Regions from separate parts of the Brevibacillus sp. DP1.3A genome, predicted to be linked through region 2. Evidence: riboswitches for the same ligand, from Rfam matches in the RefSeq annotation. Region 2 holds a riboswitch; the other holds the start of a gene.
What was found. Region 2 has a riboswitch for thiamine pyrophosphate ahead of thiC (phosphomethylpyrimidine synthase ThiC). Riboswitches for the same ligand answer to the same signal wherever they lie in the genome.
Positions count from the first base shown of each region.

Region 1: it holds a riboswitch for thiamine pyrophosphate, as region 2 does, so the genes downstream of both, thiS (sulfur carrier protein ThiS) here and thiC (phosphomethylpyrimidine synthase ThiC) in region 2, are expected to answer to the same signal.

Region 1 is NZ_CP085876.1:3,230,233-3,237,154, reverse strand. It holds gene HP399_RS15145 (acetylornithine deacetylase) at 1-1,062, opposite strand, end outside; gene HP399_RS15140 (thiazole synthase) at 1,055-1,828, opposite strand; gene thiS (sulfur carrier protein ThiS) at 1,834-2,037, opposite strand; TPP riboswitch at 2,237-2,347, opposite strand; gene HP399_RS15130 (kinase-associated lipoprotein KapB) at 2,389-2,772, opposite strand; gene HP399_RS15125 (alanyl-tRNA editing protein) at 2,806-4,017, opposite strand; gene HP399_RS15120 (hypothetical protein) at 4,099-4,326, opposite strand; gene HP399_RS15115 (glycoside hydrolase family 18 protein) at 4,423-5,706, opposite strand; gene HP399_RS15110 (thioredoxin family protein) at 5,771-6,079, opposite strand; gene HP399_RS15105 (NAD(P)-dependent oxidoreductase) at 6,310-6,922, opposite strand, start outside.
Region 2 is NZ_CP085876.1:2,728,520-2,735,441, reverse strand. It holds gene rsmD (16S rRNA (guanine(966)-N(2))-methyltransferase RsmD) at 10-576, opposite strand; gene HP399_RS12675 (hypothetical protein) at 1,060-1,203, shown strand; gene HP399_RS12670 (non-homologous end joining protein Ku) at 1,327-2,280, shown strand; gene HP399_RS12665 (cation diffusion facilitator family transporter) at 2,339-3,220, opposite strand; TPP riboswitch at 3,470-3,582, shown strand; gene thiC (phosphomethylpyrimidine synthase ThiC) at 3,732-5,486, shown strand; gene HP399_RS12655 (hypothetical protein) at 5,502-5,672, shown strand; gene HP399_RS12650 (DUF1904 family protein) at 5,721-6,050, opposite strand; gene HP399_RS12645 (ATP-dependent DNA ligase) at 6,428-6,922, opposite strand, start outside.

The DNA of each region.
Region 1 (6,922 bases), 500 kb from region 2:
GGTTTGCAGCGTTGCTAACCCCGGATGTTTCGTATCCAACTCCAGTGAAGGGAAGATTTCACCGCGCTCCTCAATCATCGAACGTCCACCCCACCGGAATGTTGGAGGATTGTCTCTCAGCCAAAGATCAGCTGCAGCTGCACGCCCGACGTGATCCTCGATTTCTCGAATAATCTCTTCGTGGGATTCGTTCGGATAAAAATGAACGGTAATCCATAGAGCGCAACGGTCTGCGATGAACGCAGCGTGACGACCTCCCTCGATGACTGCGGGATTGATCGTATTACTTCCTGCCGGGAAGCCGGGGTAGGACTTCATGACAGCCCAGTCCCGCTCCAGCTCCTGTAGAGCGGTGATGACCTTCGTCATTTTTTCAATGGCAGAAGCTCCCCGAACGCGTCCGCCTGCATGAATCGTCTGTGCGCGCATTCCGTCATGCAGCGTCGTCGGACTCTCAATCGTGATCCAGCCTGTAATGACCCCGCCCTGCCCTTGCATTTGGAGATTGCTCGTATCCACTACAACGGCGTAGTCAGCCTGATAGCCACGCTCAATAGCTACCAATGTACCCGCTTCACCTGCTTCTTCTCCGATGACGGATTGAAAGAGCAGATCACCTTGGAGCTCGATTCCGTGTTCGCGCAGTATTTGAATCGCAAACAAGCTCGCTGCGAGTCCACCTTTCATATCAGCAACACCACGGCCGTACAGGCGCCCATCCTTGCCATGTGTCAGAGCAAAAGGTGGATAGATCCACCCCGTGTCATCTCCGACTTCAGCCACATCGATATGCCCGTTGACAATCAAGCTGTTTGCCTGTGAAGAGGCACTCCCTGATAACCGACCGACGATATTGTCGTCTCCTGGATATACCGTCCAGCGATCGACCTCGAATCCCATCGCTTGCAGTCTGTTGGTAATTACTCCTTGTGCGGCATCGCTGTTTCGCGCGGGAGGACTCACAGTCGGATGAGAAACGAGCTCTGCCAATAAAGTGAATAGCTCTTCTTTGCGGCTGGCAATCGATTCTACCGCTTCTGTCAGTCGATCCACGCTACTCAATCATCCCTTCAGTCGGGCTGCTTGCAGACGCGTAACGTTTTTTCGCGATACGGCCTGCCAGGAAGCCTTTGCGACCTGCTTCTACCCCGAGCTTCATCGCTTCTGCCATCAGGACAGGATTGTCAGCGAGTGCGACTGCTGTATTCAACAAGACACCGTCAGCACCCAGCTCCATCGCTTTCGCGCAGTCCGCTGGCGAGCCAATTCCTGCATCCACGATTATCGGTACTTTGGCATCCTCGATAATAAAGCGGAGGTTGTTTTCGTTGACAATCCCTTGTCCGGAACCAATTGGTGACGCCCCTGGCATAACCGCATGTACGCCAACTTCTTGCAGACGTCGAGCAAGGATCGGGTCGTCATTGGTGTAGGTCAGTACGATAAAGCCTTCTTCTACCAAGATTTTCGAAGCCTCGAGCGTGCCAATCGGGTCAGGGAGAAGTGTTTTCGGGTCTCCAATGACTTCGACCTTGATCATGTCACACAGGCCGGATGCTTTAGCCAAACGGGCAATGCGCACTGCTTCTTCTGCTGTATAGGCACCTGCTGTATTTGGTAACAGGGTGAATTTTTTCAAATCGAGTTTTTCCAAAAAGTTCGGTTCTTGCGGATTTTCCAAATTCAAGCGACGAATCGCAAATGTCAAAATTTCTGCTTCCGACACCTCTACTGCTTTCCCTTGTGTATCCAAGTCAGCGAATTTACCTGTCCCGAGAAGCAAACGGGAGCGAAACTCGTAAGGTCCAATTTTTAATGTATCCATCATCATGATCATCCTCCTCCGACAAAATGAACGATTTCTATGCGATCTCCGTCTGCAATCGGTGTTTGTTCGTACGCTGAGCGGTCAATAATTTCACCATTTCGCTCTACGACGACAATCTTCTCTTGCAGGGAATAAGAAGCGAGCAAGGCCCGCACTGTCGTGATCTCTTCCGCCAACTCTACTTTTTTCCCATTCAGCTGAACAATCATTGATTACCTCCTTCTTCTGGAAAAAAAACGGCTTCTCCCGCCTGCCTGAGTCGATTCAGACAAACAGAAGAAGCCGTATACCCATCCCATCTCACGGGACGAATGGCATAAAAAAACCATCCGCCTCGGATGGTTGAGTGTGGTCTTATCATGCATGCACGCGAACAAGCATAGTTCCGCTCGGATGCGACACGTGATACTGATTCCAAATACCTCTTCCTCCGCTGGCATGACCCAGGTCAGGTTCAACGGTCAGTAACACACTCGTTACAATCTCAGCCAACGTTGCTTGGCTCCCGTTTGGTAGTAAAGCTATGCAATTGTCGTACATTCGAGTACTACAGTACCACTCTATTTCGTGTTTGTAAAGGCTTCCTTGTGCATCTTTTCCAGCTCAACGAGACAACGCTCTGCCCAAGCTGCCATTTTCGCAAGCTTTTCCATTTCTCTCTCCATCGCCTGGCGCACAGATTCCTTGTAGTCTGGAATCGCGCCATTATAGCGAATGACACCTTGGACAGGCGTCATGAATTTTTCCATGTAAGAGAGTGCTGGACGCTGGTGAAACAGCGGCACCTCTACTTCGTAGGAAGAATGCAAATCGCCTTGGGTCGGGTATTTGGTAACTGCCAACACTTTTACCAGCAGCTTCGAATCGTGGATTTCCAATACTTCTGTAATATATTCACCCGTTCGCTGCGTAACGCGAACGATATCTCCCGGATTCCAGTTCATCGCGGATTCCTCCTTTTATTAAATCGAGTTCATCTACATTAGTAAGGCTTCCAGCAGTTTGCGAGCATGCAGCAATACTTCTTCCGCATCCACTACTGACTGACCGCCACCCTGTGCCATGGCAGGATTTCCCCCACCTTTTCCGTTTATGACCGGCAAAGTTTCTTTCAACACTTGATTGATGGCTACGTTGACTTCTTGCCCACGAGCAAACACGACTTGCATTTTGTCCTCGGTAGTAGCAGCCAATAGGCAAATCGCATCTGGCGCCAGAGCAGTAGCCAGCTGTGCGAACTGTTGAAGCTGTTGAATGGTTTTGTCTGTGAAGGTACGCATAATGAGGCGAGAATGACCGAGTTGGCTAGCAGCAGATAGTTGTTGATTGACTTCCACTTCTACGAGCTGCTTATCCACTTCTGCCAATTTTGCCTTCAAGGCGTCGCGTTCTGCAAGGAGGCGTTCCGTCTGTGCGATCAGTTCCCCTTCATTGGTAGCGAGCAGTTTCGCCGTATCCCGAACGACAGCTTGCTTTTGGTTGTAGTCCCGCAAAGCTCGCCAGCCACAGATGAATTCCAGACGAATGTTTCCGCGATGTCGCTCCCAGCCCAAGATCTTGATCATCCCGACTTCGCCCGTACGCGCTGGATGAGTTCCTCCGCATGGGTTGTAATCAAAATCAGGTATCATCACGACGCGAATATTTTCAGTAACGGTCGGTTGTTTTTTCAAGGGCAGCGTTGCCAACTCCTCGTCATCAACGAACCGCGCAATGATGGGATGGTTTTCCAGAACAATCTGATTCGCTCGCTTTTCTACCTTCTCCCATACATCTGCTGTCAACTCATCCAGTCGTACATCAATGGTGACACGCTCTTTGCCCAAGTGAAAGGCAACGGTCTCCGCCTGCACGACTTCCAGGAAGGACGCAGATAAAATGTGTTGGCCAGCATGCTGCTGCATGTGATCGAAGCGGCGGTCCCAATCGATGTGACCCGTTACTTCCGCTATGCTTTCGGACAAGGGAGCTTCCAGTCGGTGACGAATTTCGCCATCTACCTCTTCCACATCTACCACACGAATTTCTTCCAATACGCCCAGATCGGAAGGCTGTCCGCCTCCAGTCGGGTAAAAGGCCGTATGGTTCAGTACCACGTAAGGTGTTCCATCTTGCTCGGCACCAGTCCTCGTCACCTGGGCCGAAAACGTTCTCGTATAAGCATCCTGATAATAGAGTCTGTCTTCCATCGTTACTCCTCGCTGCATGGAACCATGGTTCCAGCCTGATTCTCCCACTTGGGGGCAACACGAAAAATGTATGTATAAAGCTTAGCCAAACAAGTGATCCATTTGTTTTTCGCGCTCTTGGCGCTCCTCAGGGCTTGCCAGGTCATACTTTTTCAATAAGTGAAACAGCTCGTTTAGACGCTCTTGGCTGAGTTCGCCATTCAATTGATTTTTGAATTGACTCACACGCAACTCCGACAGATGTGGAGCTTGTTCTGCCAGTTTTTTGAGTACATCCTCATGGCTGTGATCCAATTTGCATTCTCCCATGATTTCTCCCCTTTTCCTTACTGTCTTCTTCATCATACCATGATTTTTCATTCGAAAAAAAGGCGTACAACCCGCGATGGAGTGTACGCCAGATGACTATGCACGCTTACGGACACGAAAGTTCTCCTCGATCAACAGCCAATTTTGCGGAAATGGCAAACCGAGTTTCCAGTAGCTGACGCCTCTCAAACCAAGCTGTTTAACCAGATTGAACTTGGCTTGGATAGACCGCGCATCCTCAAACCACACCTGATGTTGCTTGCCTTGATCATCGGTGTACGTAAAAAACGGAGCCTGCGCGCGATAGTCATACCGGATCACTGCATTATGCTGTGCAGCCAAAGCAATTGCCGCTTGTGGACTCAGAGCTTTCGCTGTCGTTCCTCGCTCGTACGGTAAGGTCCAGTCGTATCCGTACAGATTTTGGCCCATCAAAATTTTCTCGGCTGGTATTTCGGTAATGGCGTACTGCAAGACACGCCGCACCGGTCCGATCGGAGAAACCGCCATGGGAGGTCCACCACTATAGCCCCATTCATACGTCATGATCACGACAAAATCGGCAAGGGCTCCTATCGCCTTGTAATCATGGGCGGAATACCATTTGCCTGCTTGCTCGGCACTCGTCTTCGGTGCGAGCGCAACAGACATCATCAACCCTGCTGCATGTATACGGTCCCTTGCTTTTCGCAAAAAGTTCGCATACGCTTCTGCCCCTGTTGTGGGCAATGCTTCCAGATCAAAATGGATATCCCCCATACCCAGCTCACGGGCGGTCGCGAGAATATTATCCAACAACTTGTTCTGGAACTCTTGGTCATTCAGGATGAGTGCGCCCAATTCCGTACTGAACTGACCTTTTTCCAAATTCGTCACGACCATCAAAAGTAGGACTTGGTTTTCTTTTGCGATCGCCGGAAAATGGTTCAGGGTTGGTGGTTCGAGGGTTCCATCCCGTTTGATGCGAAAGCTGAACGGTGCCAAATACGTAAGATGAGGGGCAGCCGTTCGAACATCCGCTTCCATCGCTGGCGGGACAGTGCGGCGCGGTTCCACATACGCATTGAAATCAGCCGCTCGTCTAGGGCGAGGCGGGATATATAGCTTTTGCCCGACTTGTAGCGGTTTATAGGGAGAAATCCCATTGACGCGAGCAAGCTCTGCTGCGCTGATCTGATTTCGTTGACCGATGGTATACAACGTATCCCCTTGTTTGACCCAATAGTAGCTTCCTACAATCGGGATCACCATCGCCTGACCAGTTGCCAGCTTATTGGGATCTGGCAATTCGTTCGCCTTGTTGATCGCTTCCGGCGTCGTACCGTACGTCTCGGCGATGCTTGCTAAGGTTTGTCCTTCTTCCACCACGTGGATTTGCATACGCCTCCTCCTTCGCATTTCATCTCTCTTTGTCATATTCATGGCGAAGGAAATAGGTGTATGTCTAGGCAAGAGGTTTCAGTACATCGTATAAAAATCCAACGGACTGGATCGCATAATGGCGTTCTAACAATTCATTTCTGTGAAAAATGAGCAGGGCGGGTACGCTGGTCACTTGCCACTGTTCTGCCAATGCAGGCGCCGTATTAATGTTGATCTGATACAGAGGAACGGTTGGCAATGTTTCTTGCATGACGCCGAGCATACGTGCAGCGAGCTTGCAGGTCCCACACATCGGTGTATAGACAAAAAGAGCGACCGACTCTTTTTCGTGTAGGTATTGGTTCAATTGTGTTGCGGATAGTTCTTGCACGTCGTTCACTCCTTTCTCTCACATCGGATATGATGATTAATGCTAGACTCCCTGTCTGAGGCTGTCAACAGCACTACTGTATGCCAAGAACAATTAGAGTTGACTCTCGAAAAAGGAACCTTATAATAAGCTCGAGCTAATTGATAATGATAATCAGTACCCCTTTTCCACAGAAAAAAGTCGACAGAATTCCTTTATGAAAAGGAACTGTCGACTTTTTCATCAAACCTTTATCGCGCAATCGTTGTATGAGCTAGCTCCTCCGTCACGGTACAGACCGCACTCGAATCCCAGCTACCCTTGCCTTGTGCTTTCGCTGCCTCATACATTTGTGCAACCGTTCCTCCAACGAGAACAGGCACTTGCTGTTCACGTGCGGTTTGCGCATAGAGCTGCAAATCTTTGTGCATATGATCCAAAGAAAAGACCGTATTTTCATACGTACCGTATAAGATGTTAGGTCCAAAAACGGAGAGAACACGATTGTGGGCCGAGCCTTTGTCCATGACGGCTGCCAGCTTGTGTGGATCGACACCTGCTTTTGCCCCGACACTGAATGCCTCGCCCAACGCTGCTGTGATGACTGCAACGACAGAGTTGTGACAAAGCTTCGCCACCTGTGCGGAGCCGGATTCCCCCAGATAGAAAATTTCCTTTCCAATTGCCCTTAGATAGTCCATGATATCTGGAAGCTTGGCCTCATCACCGCCGACCATAATGGTCAACGTTCCTGCCGCAGAACCCGCAGGTCCTCCACTCACTGGACAATCGTAGTAGTAGATCCCTTTTTCTACGCCGTGCTGATTCAGACGTTTTGCTGTAGCAGGATCGATCGTACTTGTA
Region 2 (6,922 bases):
ATTTGAAAGTTAGGCTTGTGGCTCCAAAGCGTAATAATATACCGTGACGGCCGTATCCCCATACTTAGCCGCTCGATCCTTTACACAATGACCAATCGCATCTGGAAAGGAGTCTGCGATATCATGCTCAGTCACGATCCACGCTCCGTCCGCCAACATTCCCAGCTCCTGCAACATCTCAATTTCTTCGACAATTTTTTGCTGGGCATATGGCGGGTCCAAAAAGACAAGATCAAATTTTTGATTGCGCGTACTCAGTGTGCGAATGGCGCGGTCCGCATCCATCCGATATAGTTCTGCATAATCGTCCAGCCTGCACGTGCTGACGTTTTGTTTTACCACGGCAAAAGCTTTATGATCTCGCTCCACGAAAACAGCGCGATCCGCTCCCCTACTTAATGCCTCGATCCCGAGACCACCTGTTCCTGCGTATAGGTCCAATGCCCAACCGCCATCGAAATACGGACCAATCATATTAAAAATCGATTCTTTAACTTTATCAGTTGTCGGTCTGGTTCCTTTGCCCGGAACTGCTGCCAACCGTCTTCCTCTGTGTTCTCCAGCGATGACTCGCATACTCACTTCACCTGTCTGCTTTCCTATGTATGTTGTAAGAGGTTGTTCAAAAAGACGACTTTTTGAACGCGTGTTGGTAGACTCCATTTTCTAAGACTGAGAATGATATCATACTATCACAACTGCATACACCCGTAAAATTAGCAACTGGAAAAATTTATGTGTAAGAAAGGTATACAACCCATTTCGATTGGAAAAGATGATGAATAGCGACGCAACGGTGTCGCTGACAACCGCGGAGAAGACTTACGTTTCCCCATAAGCTCTTCCTCCGGTTTCTCCTCTCCCATAATTGAAAGGCTGTTCACTTTGGCGCACGACGTGTCTGATAGGAGCATTTCGTGCCATCGCTCCCTTCATCGGGAGGAGTTGAACGGCTGCCCCTCGTCATTTGACGATGGGGTATTTTTTTGTGTGCAGCGCATACTACATGTACCTGCAACACCCTCTACATGTAGATTGCCTGAAAGGAGTGAGTCGTTCATGGCAGAAAAACGACCGTCTGCACAAAAACTGAAGGCGTCCAAAGCCCAGTCCATTGCGGACCGTACTGGCAAAGATGTCGAGCTGGCGCGAGACATGCAATCACGTGCAGATCAATCAGACATCGTCAAACATGGGCAGTAGCTATACAAGAGGCCAGCCACATCGAATCGGCTGGCTTTTTACTTTTCCACCTTCAATTCCCTCGGCACTTCTTCTATGCAGTTACAGATACTATACAAAAATAGCTGTGAAGGAGGTATCCGCATGCATACGGTGTGGAAGGGCTCGATCAGCTTCGGCCTCGTCAATATACCTGTTCGCATGTTTACCGCAACGGAAGAGCGCGATATTCGCTTTCGCCAACTTCATAAAGAGTGCAATACCCCGATCAAGTACACGAAAATGTGCCCGCACTGCCAACGCGAAGTTGATACGAGCGAAATCGTCCGTGGCTTCGAATATGAAAAAGGACACTTTGTCATGATCGACGATGATGAGCTGGAAGCCATTACGCCAGAAACACGCAGAGCCATTGAAATTATCGACTTCGTAGACTTGTCGGAGATCGATCCGGTTTATTTTCATAAAAGCTATTTCCTATCCCCACAGGACACTGGTGAAAAAGCATACGCCCTACTGCGCTCCGCCATGGAACAGACAGGCAAGATCGGCGTTGCACAGGTGACGATGCGCAATCGGCAAAGCCTGGCCGTTATCCGACTGTATGAGCATTGCATCATGCTGGAGACGATCTTCTATCCAGATGAGGTACGTCCCGTCAGTCAAGTCCCTGCCTTGCCGGAAGCCACTGTACCATTGGCCGAAAATGAACTGAAGATGGCAACTGAGCTCATTAGCAATATGACGATCCCTTTTGATCCCACAAAATATACTGATGAGTATCGATCCGACCTGCAAAAACTGATTGAGAATAAGCTGGAGGGTCAGGAGATCGCTACCGCACCTACCGTGGCAAGAACCAATGTCATTGATCTCATGCAGGCCCTAAAAGAAAGCTTGGAGTCTACAGCCGGTCAAGCCGCAGTCCCCATCAAAATCGAGCCTGAACCGACTCCGTCAAAGCCTGCGCGAAAACGCACCACTGCTGCCTCCTCGTCCGAAAAAGAGCAGGTATCGAAAAAGGAGACCGCAGCTAGTCCGAAAAAGACTACGTCTACAACCAAAACACTACGCAAAAAGAAGGCTACCCCTGTTTAATTGCACCTAAAAAAACCTGCCCACTATGGACAGGTTTTTTGCATTCACATCATGAAATCTAGTTTGGAACCATCTTCCTGCATGGTTCAATATGGATATGAACGGCGTTAATGCGGTGAATCTTGCGCATCTGCTCTTCAATTTTCTCGGTGATGGTGTGGCTCTCCACCACATTCAGACCTGGATCTACATGGATCACAACATCCACCAGCACGCTGCTGCCATGGTAGCGGGCTTTGATGTCACTGATATCCTTAACTCCCGAAATCGAGGAAATAGTAGCCCGCAGGTCCGCAAGCTCACTTTCGTCAAAGCCATCTGTCAAACGGTGAGTTGCTTCCCTGAAAATGTCCCAAGCAGTCTTCAAGATGATGAGACCAACAACAAAAGCAGCTAAAGGATCAAGCCAGTGCAATTGAAATTGTGCGCCAGCTACCCCGATAAACGTCCCAATACTGACGAATGCGTCTGAACGGTTGTCAGCGGCCGCTGCATTTAGTGCTTGGCTGTTTGTTTTAATGGCGAGCTTTTTATTATAGCGATAGACGAAAAGCATAATGACTGCAGTCGCAAGTGCTGTCCACCCTGCCAACAGGTCAGGAGCCGCATGCTTTGGGTCCAATAAGGATGGTACGGCATTCGTAACGACTTGAACTCCGACAAATAGCATAATAAATGATGCGACAAGTGCTGAAATCGTCTCCGCCCGAAAATGACCATACGGGTGATCATTATCAGGTGGTTTCCTTGCAATACGAAGCCCGATCAAAACAGCAATTGATGCGACGACATCCGTTGAGTTGTTAAGACCGTCGGCCATTAAAGCTTCCGACGCGGTGACATACGCAACTCCTATTTTTAATACAGAGCAGAATATGTAGGCGAAAATACTTACCCACGCTCCACGTTCTCCTTGTTTTAGATCCGAATAGACATCCATACCTCATCACCTCAAAAATACTTCTCCAACCTGCTTCAACAACGAGAAAAATCAAAGCGCTGGAAGCAGTTGCTTTTTTTCGAACTTCATCGTAACAGATAGGATTCATGTGGGTCTACAGAAACAGTTTTAGTTCGATTCATGAGAATAGGGGGAAGGAAAATGTGTTGCACACCCGCAATTTTTTCACTGGAAAATTTTCCTTGAAATTAAATGGACTTCCCGTTATCCTATTCTTGCAATCCAAAATAAAAAAAGCACGGGAGCTTGGAAATCACCAGGCTGAGAGGATGGTACTGTGCCATCGACCGTTGAACCTGAACTGGGTAATGCCAGCGGAGGAATGTCATATACGACACGAAAAGATACGTGTATCTTTAGGATACTCGTTTCTTCTCTACTCTCGCGTTGGCGTCGCATGTTGTTTATGCGGCGCTTTTTCGTGGGATGTTTCTTTCGCCTCCCTAAACGGTTCTCGCTTTCGTGCAACCAAAACAAGGAGGTTTTTCTTATGTCATTGGTGTCATCTTTTCCAGGCAGTCGCAAAGTATACGAAACAGGTAGTCGCGCGGACATCCGAGTCCCGATGCGCGAGATTTCCCTTCATCCTACCGAAGGATTGTCTGGCTCCACACCCAATCCCCCTCTTCGCGTGTACGATACGAGTGGCGAGTATACCGCAACGGGTTACGTTCCTGACATTGAAGCAGGACTGCCCTCCATCCGCCACAAGTGGATCGATGAGCGAAATGATGCGGAAACGTATGTCGGTCGCGAACCACAACTAGTTGACGACGGCATCCGAAACGAAGAAAAGGCAGCCACCCTCCCTACTTTCCCTCGAGAGGGCTACGAACCAAAACGGGCAAAGCCAGGGAAAAATGTTACCCAGCTTCATTATGCCCGAAAAAATATCATCACACCGGAAATGGAATACGTTGCCATTCGCGAGGGTGTCTCCCCTGAATTTGTGAGGGCAGAAATCGCCGCTGGACGTGCGATCCTCCCTTCTAACGTCAATCATCCTGAAAGCGAGCCGATGATCATTGGCCGCAACTTTCATGTCAAAATCAATGCCAACATCGGAACGTCAGCTGTAAGCTCTTCGATGGAAGAAGAAGTTGAAAAAATGATTTGGTCGGTCCGTTGGGGTGCCGACACCATTATGGACCTTTCCACGGGAAAACATATCCACACCACACGGGAGTGGATTATCCGCAACAGTCCCGTTCCAGTCGGTACCGTCCCGATTTATCAAGCACTTGAAAAAGTAAATGGGAAAGCCGAGGATTTGACATGGGAGGTTTACCGAGACACCTTGATTGAGCAAGCAGAACAAGGCGTTGATTACTTCACGATTCATGCTGGTGTTCTATTGCGCTACATTCCTATGACAGCTAACCGTGTTACCGGTATCGTCTCTCGCGGTGGATCGATTTTGGCCGCATGGTGCCTGGCCCATCATGAGGAAAACTTCTTGTATACGCATTTCGCTGAAATTTGCGAAATTCTGAAGGCCTATGACATTTGTGTATCCCTCGGAGATGGACTACGTCCTGGCTCTATCGCGGATGCGAATGACGAGGCGCAGTTCGCAGAGCTTGAAACATTGGGAGAACTCACAAAAATTGCGTGGGAACACGACGTACAAGTCATGATTGAAGGCCCCGGTCACGTCCCGATGCATCTCATTCGCGAAAATATGGATAAACAGTTGTCCATTTGCCATGAGGCTCCTTTTTACACACTTGGACCACTCACGACCGACATCGCTCCCGGCTATGATCACATTACTTCAGCGATTGGCGCCGCCATGATTGGATGGTTCGGAACAGCGATGCTCTGCTACGTAACGCCCAAGGAGCACCTCGGCTTACCCAATAAGGAGGATGTCCGCAACGGTTTAATCGCATACAAAATCGCAGCGCATGCCGCTGATCTCGCAAAAGGACATCCGCGGGCAAAACAACGAGACGACGCCTTATCCAAAGCTCGTTTTGATTTTCGCTGGAACGATCAATTTAATTTGTCTCTGGACCCAGAGCGCGCCCGCGAATATCACGACGAAACATTGCCAGCAGAAGCCGCCAAGTCCGCTCATTTTTGTTCCATGTGCGGACCTAAATTTTGCAGCATGAAAATATCGCACGACATTCGTCACATCGCCAATGAACAAGGGTCTGCCCAAGTTCCCACCATTCTTGCAGGGATGCAGGAAAAATCCCGTGAGTTCCGCGAACAAGGAAGCCGTTTGTACCAGTCGTAATGAAGGGGGATGCCTATGGAGGAAGCCAGTCGTTTACGAGAAAAGATCATTCGATTAGAGGCTGAGCTAGAGCAATCTAAACAACAATTGCGGCTGATTCAACAGGACTGCAGCCACGTCTATATCGAAACTCCACTTACGCGAACATGCTCCAAGTGCCTGCAAACCGAAAGCCTCTACTATTAATAGAAAAAGGTCGAAATCCCGTTGGAGGATCTCGACCTTTTTTCTTGCTTATTTCGTCATTCCGACTTGCAACGGAAGTCCTTCTTTATAATAGAGAGAAGGCGATAGCAGAATGAAGAAAATATGGACATGTAGAAAGCCTTGGTTCTTCAAAATGCCGTGTATGGCACTAGCAATCGCGTCATGTTGCTTTTGTTCACGCGGAAACATCATGATCTCTACAGACAAAGGACTGTTCGTCAATTGATCTACCTGAAGCAGCTCCAATTTCACCTTTTCCTGAGCGACCTCAGCAATTTTGGAAAACTCTTCTATAAGAATCTGAGAAATGGGCTCTATGTCTTGCTTCGCAAAGCCTTTAAACCGAAGAAACGGCAAGTCAATTCCTTCTTTCGTAAATAAGTTCGCACAGTCATTATAAACAAGTCTCTAATTATATATCAATGAAAAAAGGATTAAAGAAACACAAACATTCCCAACCCGAGCGAGACACAAAGAGGGCCATATCAGAGAGTAGCTTCCTTCCCATGAGGTGTGGTGGACGTACCACGGAAGGAGGAAGCAGCTCAACCAGATACAGCCCAATGCGCTAACCCATCAATTACTTTAGATACAAGTAGTATAGCTCGAATTCAATACTTAATCAATAAAAAAGTTTCGTAAAATTCCTACAAATACCCATGCGACTTCATTATTTTAAGCTGTTTTTAGAAATTTCAAATAGAGGACATCCCTCGATTCATGAGGGATGTTGTTCACTCCAGCACACATTGATCAGTAGGTATATCAACAATTGCTTGTATGCTTGGTTGTCGTAACGTATAACCCTCTGTCCATTCTGCGAAGTTCACTTTCACAGTAACATTTGGTTGTAGCCAAATCGCTCCTCTATTCCTTTCGGGTTTGTTAAAGAAGGGCATATCCTTTTGTATGAGTGGCACGATCCTCTCTGTTAGTGCCATCCAATCGTTCCGCGTTAATCTCCCTGCCCCTGCATGTCCAATATAAAGTAACCTACCTTCTGAATCGTATAGCCCCAACAGTACTGCGTTTACGATGTTGTCTCGTATCGTTACTCCTCCTACAACCGCTACGATATCCCGATAGTATTTTTTCTTTTGCCATTGTTTTTCTTTACGCCCAATAACATATTTGCTGTTTAGATCTTTCATGATAATGCCTTCCATGCCTTGTTGCTGAATGACAGTAAACAACGCTTTTCCATTATCGTGGTTGGAAACTAATTGGAT